One region of the Arthrobacter sp. StoSoilB20 genome, then DNA from elsewhere that is predicted to be linked to it. Evidence: predicted binding sites of a transcription regulator. Region 1 holds the regulator's gene; each other region holds the start of a gene.
The links. The regulator LexA, encoded in region 1, represses DNA repair genes until DNA is damaged. The targets are predictions, from matches to a motif close to TCGAACANNTGTTCGA.
Positions count from the first base shown of each region.

Region 2: the regulator LexA is predicted to act here: its motif matches at 1,477-1,492, upstream of LDN85_RS21225 (shikimate dehydrogenase).
Region 3: the regulator LexA is predicted to act here: its motif matches at 1,760-1,775, upstream of umuD (translesion error-prone DNA polymerase V autoproteolytic subunit).

Region 1 is NZ_AP024651.1:1,792,511-1,795,783, reverse strand. It holds gene LDN85_RS08100 (histidinol-phosphate transaminase) at 1-599, opposite strand, end outside; gene LDN85_RS08095 (LysM peptidoglycan-binding domain-containing protein) at 677-1,036, opposite strand; gene lexA (transcriptional repressor LexA) at 1,409-2,152, shown strand; gene LDN85_RS08085 (ATP-dependent DNA helicase) at 2,149-3,273, opposite strand, start outside.
Region 2 is NZ_AP024651.1:4,645,502-4,648,774, reverse strand. It holds gene LDN85_RS21235 (MFS transporter) at 1-99, opposite strand, end outside; gene LDN85_RS21230 (IclR family transcriptional regulator) at 303-1,073, shown strand; gene LDN85_RS21225 (shikimate dehydrogenase) at 1,590-2,495, shown strand; gene LDN85_RS21220 (sugar phosphate isomerase/epimerase and 4-hydroxyphenylpyruvate domain-containing protein) at 2,495-3,273, shown strand, end outside.
Region 3 is NZ_AP024651.1:1,540,174-1,543,446, forward strand. It holds gene LDN85_RS07025 (GMC oxidoreductase) at 1-360, opposite strand, end outside; gene LDN85_RS07030 (hypothetical protein) at 509-940, opposite strand; gene LDN85_RS07035 (hypothetical protein) at 1,089-1,520, opposite strand; gene umuD (translesion error-prone DNA polymerase V autoproteolytic subunit) at 1,789-2,220, shown strand; gene LDN85_RS07045 (hypothetical protein) at 2,202-2,669, shown strand; gene LDN85_RS07050 (hypothetical protein) at 2,861-3,273, shown strand, end outside.

The sequences.
Region 1 (3,273 bases):
GCCTCATCAACAATCACTATGGCCCGGCTGGCTTCGCCGGCGTCGTAAACAGCCTCAACGACATCAAGGCCCAGCCCTGTGCCGGTTGGATTGTTGGGAGAGCAGAGGAACACAATGTTGGCTCCTGTTTCACGGACCTGGGCGGCAGCCGAAGCTGCATCGAGCCCATAGTCCTCGGCCCGGACCCCCTGGACGTACTCTGTATCCGTGCCGCTGGCCAGCAACGGGTACATGGAGTACGTGGGCGGGAATCCCAGCGCCTTCCGGCCAGGTCCGCCAAATGCCTGGAGGATCTGCTGCAACACCTCATTGGAACCGTTGGCTGCCCAGATATTGCCGGGAGTGAGACCGTGGCCAAGGTATTCGGCCAACGATTCCCGGAGTTCAGTGAACTCCCTGTCCGGGTAGCGGTTGAGCCCGGTGGCGGCAGCAGCTACAGCTTCCGTGATGGCCGCCTGAACATCCGCAGGGACTCCATGGGTGTTTTCGTTGACGTTGAGCAAAATGGGAACATCAAGCTGCGGCGCGCCATAGGGGCTCAGTCCACGCAGGTTGGTCCGGAGGGGTAGTCGGTCAAGTCGCTCAAGCTGGTCACTCACCACCCCAGTTTAAGGGGCTGGGTGGACTGGCCACTAACTGTGACGCCGAACCCCGGCGGGTGCCGGGACGGAATTGGCTAGCTGGCGGGTACAAACAGCTGCTGGCCAGGCTGGATGCGGCCACCGCGGAGGTCGTTCAACTGGATGATCTCGGCGATGACATCGCGCGGATCCCGCTCAGGAGCGGCAGCCCCGGCGATGCCCCACAGTGACTGACCCGGCTGGACCGTTACCGTTACCGCAACAGGTGGCCGAAGTTGCGCCTGCGAATCAGATGCCTTTGCAGGAGAGGTGATGAAACCAGCAAGGCTCAGCAGCGCAGCCACCAGCAGCATCGCAGGGATGCCGAAGAAGACGATCCGTCCTCGTCGGGTCAGACGCAGGCGCGTCGGCGCCTGGGTGGTACGGAAATCAGCGAACGTAGTGATTGCGGACATGAGCTGAGCCCTTCTGAGCTATTGCCGTGCCCCGGATCCCGGTACATGGCTGCCAATTCTTTGGTGTTCCCCTGCGCGTCACGGCTTGTCCGAACACTTCGTTCGAACACTCTGTTCGAACACTCCGTTCGAACATCGGGCCCCAACAGCAGGTTTATAGAACACATGTTCGAACCTTGCTATGACATTTTTAGCACTTATCAACGAACGGTGTCGAGACTCGCTAGAACAAATGTTTGATAAACGCCTGTGGCTGCCCTACGTTTGAGTGAAGAAACAGCACTGTTTCAGTGGAACAGGAGGGTCTGACATTTTTGGCAGACCCCTTCGTCCCCGGGCACACTCCGGGCGGAATGAAAGGCATTGGCGAACATGGCAGCGAAAGCCACCGGCGGCGGGGCACCCCTGCGGAGCCAGCAGCCTCTAAAGAGTCCCAAAAGCCTGACCGTCCGGCAGAAGAAGATCCTGGAAACCATCCAGCGATCAGTCAACGACAACGGGTATCCGCCCAGCATGCGCGAGATCGGGGACACTGTAGGGCTCGCGAGCCTGTCGAGCGTGACTCACCAGCTCTCCCAGCTGGAAAAACTTGGTTATCTCCGCCGCGATCCCAAACGTCCCAGGGCCATGGAAGTCCTGATGCCCCTTACCCTCGATGGCGGACCCATCCCGGGAGTGGAAGCGCCGGCAACTCTGCGCAGCACGGGTGGCTTTGCCGTGACGGAGCTTGCCAGCGCCAGCGATACTGCCATGGTGCCCTTGGTTGGCCGCATTGCTGCCGGCGGCCCCATTTTGGCTGACCAGACTGTGGAGGACGTGCTTCCCCTGCCCCGGCAGCTCGTCGGGCATGGCGAGCTGTTCATGCTGAAGGTGGCCGGCGATTCAATGATCGACGCTGCTATCTGCGACGGCGACTGGGTTGTGGTCCGCCGGCAGAACGACGCCATTAATGGAGACATCGTCGCCGCCCTCCTGGACGACGAAGCAACCGTCAAAACCTTCCGCCAGCGCGACGGCCATACGTGGCTTCTTCCCCAGAACACCCAGTACGAACCCATTTTGGGCGACCAGGCCACCATCATGGGCAAGGTCGTATCGGTCCTGCGCTCCCTCTAGGAGGCCTTGGCGGAGCCCAAACGCTCCAGCACGCCCCGAACCACTGCGCGGTCCGTCGTAGCCCAGAAGGGCGGCAGTGCAGCCCGGAGGAAGCCTCCGTAGCGCTCCGTCGAGAGCCTGGAGTCCAGAACAGCCACAACCCCTTTGTCGCCGGTGGACCGGATAAGCCGGCCTGCTCCTTGAGCCAGGCGGATAGCGGCATGAGTAGCTGACACGGCCATGAAACCGTTCCCGCCGGACTGCGCCACAGCGCGTGAGCGGGCAGTCATCAGGGGGTCATCGGGCCGCGGGAAGGGAATGCGGTCAATGACCACCAGGCGGCATGAACCACCCGGGACATCCACGCCCTGCCACAAGGACATCGTGCCGAAGAGGCAGGTATCGGGTTCATCGGCAAACTGCTTGACCAAGGCTGCCATGGTGGATTCGCCCTGGCAGAGGATATTGACATCCAGTCGGAGCCGCATGGCATCGGCAGCTTCCTCGGCGGCCCGGCGCGAGGAGAAAAGGCACAACGCTCCCCCGCCGGAGGCACGGATGAGGTCTTCCAACTCATCCAGGGCATCAGGTGAGGTTCCGCGGCCTGGCTTGGGCAGGTGCTTGGCCACGTACAACACCCCTTGTTTGGGGTAGTCGAAGGGTGATCCGACGTCGATCCCCGTCCAGCTCGGTGCACCATCGCCGATCAACCCCAGGCCTCCGGCTGCCGGCTCAAAAGCCGAACCGATGGCCAGCGTCGCGGAGGTGAGCACCACCGTGTGGCCCGCAAACAAGCCTTCCCTCAACCTGCCTGCAACGCTCAACGGAGCGATGTTGATAAGCGCAGGGGCGGTCTCGTCGGGTTGGGAGTACCCCTGGCTGGGGTCAAAGGTGCTGTTCCGCGAGAACCATACGACTTCCCGGTTCTCCTTGGCGGCCAGCATGCGCTCACACAGCTCCAGGATGAGCATGAGCCGTGAGCGGGCCAGTTGCCGGCCGCCGTCGACCGCGTTTGAAGAGTCGGTCTTCGAATCCGACAACGCCGCGCGCGTGGCTTCGCGCAACTGATCCAGGCAATCGAGCTGTTCGTCGTTGAGTCCGCTGGGCAGAAGTCCATTGGGAACGCCCGCTATGGCCATGTC
Region 2 (3,273 bases), 1.9 Mb from region 1:
CTCCACCGCGCTGCCCAGGAAGCTGGCAAGTGCGGCTTTCCGGGGTGTTCCTGTGGTGGTTTCAGTGCCTGGCGTCGCTGACGGCATTGTTTGGCTCATGGAAGGTTCCTTCTGTGACGACGATGTCGCGGATCTGGCTTCGGTGGGAAGACCAGAGCGAGGTGCGGCCGGATCATCCCTAAAGTAACCACATGGTGAGAGCTACTTGTGCAATACAGCAATAGTGGCTGTGAGTGGGGTCACTTGTCAAGAGATGTCACCACCATCTAGAAATAGCTCTCACTATGTGGGAGCATCGAGTCATGAGTGTGAAAGAAGACACAAAGACCGACATGGTCGGCAAAGCCCTGAGTTTGTTGGTCCTGCTGGGCGACGAGCCGCGCGGCGCCAGCGCGGCGGACCTGGCAAGGAGTGCAGGCCTGCCCTTCAGCACCACCTACCGGCTGCTGGGCTCGCTGACACGGGACGGGTTTGTGGACTACGAGCCCGACGGGCGGCGCTACCACCTGGGCCTGCGCGTGTTCCAGCTGGGGCAGCGGGTTTCCAACCACCACGGCTTCGCGGCTACGGCACTGCCTGTCCTGCAGCGGGTCACGGAGCGGACGCATGAGGCCACCATCCTTTCTGTCCGCGACGGCAACCATCACCTGACGGTCAACAAGGTGGATGGCCCCAAGACGTTCCGCGTCACCAGCGATCCCGGCCATCTCGGTGCCCTGCACACAACGTCCGTGGGCAAGGCCATTGTGGCTTTCGAGGAAGAGGTGGAGCGGAAGCGCCTGCTGGAAGAGCTTCCCCTGGACCCCCTCACGGAACGTTCCATCACAGATCGCGATGTGTTCCGGGAGGAAATCGAGCAGGTTAGACGCCAGGGCTACGCCGTGATGGACGAGGAGAATGAGGTCGGAATGCGCGCCGTCGCGGTTCCCGTCCTCAACTCACAAGGCCATGCGTTCGCATCGCTGGCAGTCGCCGTGCCCGTCTTCCGGATGGGCATGGAGGAGCTGATCGCGCACGTCCCCACCCTGCAGGAAGCCGCAGCTGAGTTGTCGGCCCGCCTGCCCCAGCGCTAGCCCCCGTTGTGAGGCCCGTTATGCACACCAAACACGATGGATACCCGGCAGAGCGGGCCCCGCAACGCACCCCTCTCGTTGGGAGGCCCGTTATGCACACCAAACACGATGGATACCCGGCAGAGTGGGCCCCGCAACGCACCCCCCGCACGTTGGGAGGCCCGTTATGCACACCAAACACGATGGATACCCGGCAGAGCGGGCCCCGCAACGCACCCCTCTCGTTGGGAGGCCCGTTATGCACCCCAAGCACGCGGGATACCCAGCGGAGCGGGCCCCGCAACGCACACCCCCTCTCGTTGGGAGGCCCGTTATGCACCCCAAGCACGCGGGATACCCGGCAGAGCGGGCCCCGCAACGCACACCCCGCAACGCGGCACCACAATCGCCAAATGTTCGCGATAAGAACAAGCGTGCGGAATATGAACACTTGTAGTAATCTCAATAACACCCGGTCAGGCGGCGCGTTCCAAAAGTGCCAAACGCCCGCGGTGCTGAAGTCAAAGGAGCTTTAGGATGAGCAACCGAGCCGAGTCCGTTCTGGTGGGCCTCATAGGCGAAGGCGTCATGCCCTCGCTCACGCCGCCCATGCATGAACGCGAAGCCGATGTGCAAGGCCTCCGCTTGCTGTACCGCCCCCTGGACCTGCTGGAACTCGCATTGCCGGCCACCGCCGTCGGGGATCTCCTGACCGCAGCGAACCGTATGGGCTACAACGGCCTGAACATCACGCACCCGTGCAAGCAGTTGGTGCTGGAACGCCTTGATGAAATTTCCGACGACGCCCGTCGACTGGGTGCCGTCAATACAGTCCTGATCCAGGATGGTCGGCTGATCGGCCACAACACCGACTTCTCCGGTTTCGGCTCGGCGCTCGCCGACGGGCTCCCCAAGGCAAAACTGGATCGCGTGGTCCAGCTTGGTGCGGGCGGTGCCGGCTCCGCCGTCGCCTACGCACTCCTCACAGCCGGCGTCAAAACGCTGGACCTCGTGGACATGGACCCGGCCCGTGCGGCAGAACGCGCCGCGGAACTGGGCGCACTCTTCCCGGAGGCCACCGTGACGCCCCGAAGCACCACCGAGCTGCCGGGGATCATGCCCCTGGCTGACGGATTGGTGCACTGCACCCCGATCGGCATGGCCGCCCACCCTGGCTTGCCTTTGGACATCGAACTCCTGGAGCCGCGGCACTGGGTGGCGGACATCGTCTACCGGCCTATTGAAACGCAGCTGGTCCGCCAGGCCCGCGCCAAGGGATGCGACGTCCTCGACGGCGGCCGCATGGCAGTCGGTCAGGCGGCGGACGCTTTCCAGCTCATCACCGGCCGCAAAGCCGACCGGGACCGGATGCGCGCCCACTTCCTGGAGCTGATCGCGGCGGAAGACGCAGCAACCCCCGAGCTGGCAAAGGCGGGCCACTGATGCGCACCGGAATCGCAACGGTCTGCCTGTCCGGCACACTGAAAGAGAAAATGCAGGCCTGCGCCATTGCGGGCTTTGACGGCATTGAGATCTTCGAACAGGACCTGGTCACCTCTCCGCACAGCCCGGAGGAAGTACGGAAAATGGCCGCGGATCTTGGCTTGGGCCTTGATCTCTACCAGCCGTTCCGCGATTTCGACGGCGTCACTCCGGACCTGCTGAAGGCCAACCTCAAGCGGGCAGAGGCCAAATTCAACCTGATGGAACGCTTGGGCATGGACACCATCCTGGTCTGCTCCAACGTCGCCACGGCCACCATCGACCACGACGACCTCCGCGCTGAACAGCTGGCCGAACTCGCAGTATTGGCAGGGGACCACGGCGTCAAGGTTGCCTACGAGGCACTGGCCTGGGGCAAATACGTCAACGACTACGAGCACGCGTACCGCTTGGTGGAGATGGTGGACCACCCCAACCTCGGCACCTGCCTGGACTCGTTCCACATCCTGTCCCGCGACTGGGACACGGCACCGATCGAGGAAATCAACGCGGAGAAGATCTTCTTCGTCCAAGTTGCCGACGCCCCCAAGCTCTCCATGGACGTGCTCTCCTGGAGCCGCCACTACCGGGTTTTCCCCGGGGAGGGCCAGTTCGAACTCGCCAAGTTCATGGGCCACGTGGTCCGCGCAGGTTACGCCGGGCCGGTGTCACTGGAAGTTTTCAACGACGTCTTCCGGCAGTCGGACACCGAGCGCACGGCCGTTGACGCCATGCGCTC
Region 3 (3,273 bases), 250 kb from region 1:
GCGCAGGAGGACATTGGCGTAGATGAGTGAGCCACCGCCCAACCCGCTGGACACCAGCCCCTCAGTGCCGCGGAACGTCCAGGCATCAAAAAGTCCATACAAGCCGCGGTCCGGATCCCAGAAGTTCCGTCCCATCTCCGACGGCGAACGCGCGAAACTGCCGGGCGGGTACGTTTTGCCGCGTTCCATGAGCACAACGGACTGCCCGGCCTCGGCCAGTCGAAGCGCCGCAACGGAACCTCCAAAGCCGGAGCCCACCACCACGGCGTCGACCTTTTCGATGCCATCGCGGCGGCGTGCCTGATCAGAAGCGGGCTCAGGTCCCGCAGCCCCACTGTTCCCGGTCCCCAGACGACCCATGGCCGTTCCTCTCAGAGGAAAGCTGACTACATAGCTGCAGCTGACGGCGCCGGGCGTGGCCGGGCGATGCCTCCGCGGACTATGGGGCTTATGTTCCCACCGGGCAGGTGATCTGTAAATGAGGTGGAGACAGTGGATTCAGCGCGCGCTAGGCAATGCGGGTATAGATCATGTCAAAGTCGTGTTCCAGCGGCCCGCCGGGGTAGGTCCCGCGTTCCAACCGGGCAGTAATGGTGTTGCCGTCCTTGGAGAAGTGGCCAACGAAGCGTTGCGGCCAGTCGGGCCCATCCCTGAACAGGGTCCACACGCCGTCCTTGAGCGTCATGTCGTAGATCCTTGCCATGCCCCGGGAGTCAAAGTAATGCTGTTGGAAGGCTCCATCCGAGCCGGTGGCTCCAATGACGCTGACCGCATTGGGGTACTCCGGCCGCTGGACCGTGGAACGCTGGATGAGGAAGCCGCCGCTTTCCAACCATTCGAAGGCGGTCCGGCCGGGCACATCCTTGCCCGGAACTGATGTTTCCCACTCGCCGAGGAGGATGTTCAATTGCTCCAACGTAGGTTTGGGATCCCGTGCCATGGCCGCCCTCTTTTCGGGTCTTCGCGTTGCTGAACAGCTTCAGGGTATGACTCGTCCCGTTCCGCCGTACAGACCTCCGCGGAGACCGCCCGGGCCAGGTGCAGGTGGTGCCGTGCAGCGCTGTTCCGGGCTTGGCGCCATAGCGGCATCAGGGCTGGCGGGTGACCCTGCGCGTCTCACGGAACTCCGCGGGCACCGTGACAGCGCCCTTAGGAACAGCGACGGTAATGCCCCTCGTCGTCACGCTTGTGACGTTCTGACCCCATTGCTTTGCGTACTCGACGACGGGCCTCGCCGCAGCCCGGTTGCGGACGATTGCTACGAGCGCGACGGTGAGGAACGCAAGGGTCATCAGACCCGGCACCACGATGACGACCACTTGGTTGATAAGACCGGTCAGGAACAGCGCGGGGCCGAGGAACCACAGCGCCACCGTGGAGAACATCAAGACGAGAACCAGTTTCTCAGAGCGTGCGTGGACGGCCCGTGCGTGTGCCAGCTCATCCGGGTAGCGTTCCTTGAAAATACGGGTGACATCGGCGCTGAGCGCATCAGCTACGTCCTTGCTCCGGGCGGTCATGGCTCTCCAATTCGCGATGCACAGCGCGACTGGGGTACAACATCGCGGCATTGAACCCTGCAGTCGAAGACGGTGGTTTTTTGAGTCTCCTGCCTAGCCTCCGTTGGCTTGACCTTCCCTAAAGTACCGGTCTTTTGCCAGGACGCGTAAACGGCTGCAACCCCCATTCCGCCGGCCTCCTGCGCCGCGGAAACCAAGGGGGTGACCACAATGTCCGTCATCCGCTGTACACTCAAGTATCGAACATATATTCGAATAAAGGTGTGTTGTGGGCGTGATAGTCGGCCCCCGCGTGATAGATGCGGGCTTTTCCCTGATGTCAGTATTGCTGGCGCCTCTCCCGGTGGCGGCCGGTTATCCCTCGCCGGCGCAGGACTATTTTGATGGCCGGATCGATCTCAACGAGCACCTCATCAAGGACGTCACCAGCACCTTCGTGGTCCGGGTGACAGGGCAGTCCATGGAAGGTGCAGGGATCAGTGATGGTGACGAGCTGATCGTCAACCGGGCACTGGAGCCCAGGGATGGGTCCGTCGTCGTCGCTGTCCTCGACGGGGAACTGACCATCAAAAGGCTCCGCGTCACGCCCACGGGAGTGATCCTCCAGGCCGACAATCCCAAGTACCCGGACATCCGCGTGCCGGCCCTTTCTGAACTCACCATCTGGGGAGTTGCCACCACATGCCTGCACCACATTTGAGCCCGCCCCGTTCGCAAGGGCCCGTTCCCAGCGAACTGTGGGAACGGATGGGCGCCGAATTCGGCTTGCCGGATCTGGAGAGGGTCCGTCATCGGCTCGCGAAGCTACATGAGGATCCCGAACCTGTGATGCAACAACTGGTGCGCGTGTTTTCCGCAGATGGCACGTACTGTCCCGGTTTCCAATTCCGCGAAGACTTGTCCTTGCATCCCGTGGTGCTGTGCCTGTTTGCGCGTGCCATGGAACTGAGGATTCCGCACAATTACTTTTCGGCCTGGATGGTCACCGGCTGCCCAGGACTGCGGGATGCCAGGCCGGTGGACCTGTTGGACCGGCTGGCGCCTGCCCCGCTCATCGCTGCCCTTGAGCGCTCCTTCGGATCCGGACCAGGGGACGGGCGCGCTGCAGGAACCACACGGCCTATTGGTAATGGGCGCAACAAAACCTGAAAAGATTGCCCGGTTCCCTCGCTGGCTCCGCTGACAGCGACGCCACGGCGACGTCAGAAGCGTGATTGGATGGCGGTGTGCGGAAACGGGTGCCGGGAGACGACGTAACGGCGGCCCGGTTGGGCGCTTCTCGAGTAGGGACAGAGGTTTCCGCGGAAGCGGATTCGAGGCGATCTATTGCCTCGCGCCTCATGTGGGGCATCGCATCGGCCCTCGTCTCGGTGTTGCTGGGAGCGGTCGCCCAAGCCTCCGCAGCGTGGGTCAGCGACTCATGGCCTGAGGTTCTGGTCTACCTCGTTATGCCGGGGTGGGCGTTCATTCTGTTCGCTCACCTTCTGAGCGGATTTGCTGCCGTGGTGGCACTGGCTCTGCTTGTACCGGCGTTGGTCAGGCGGATTTCCCGTGGCTGGCTCCGGCGGCTGACTGCTGTACTTGCAGTTCTGGCCAGTGTCGCGGCGGCTCTGCCGTGGTCTATGTATTCTGCTGGCATGGGGCTGGCCGCCAAGGCGGCAACCTACACCGAAGTCAAGGCCAGCAGTGGAGAAAGTGTCATCGTCGAACAATCAGGGTTCGACCCACAAACCTATTCCATTTATTCACAAAA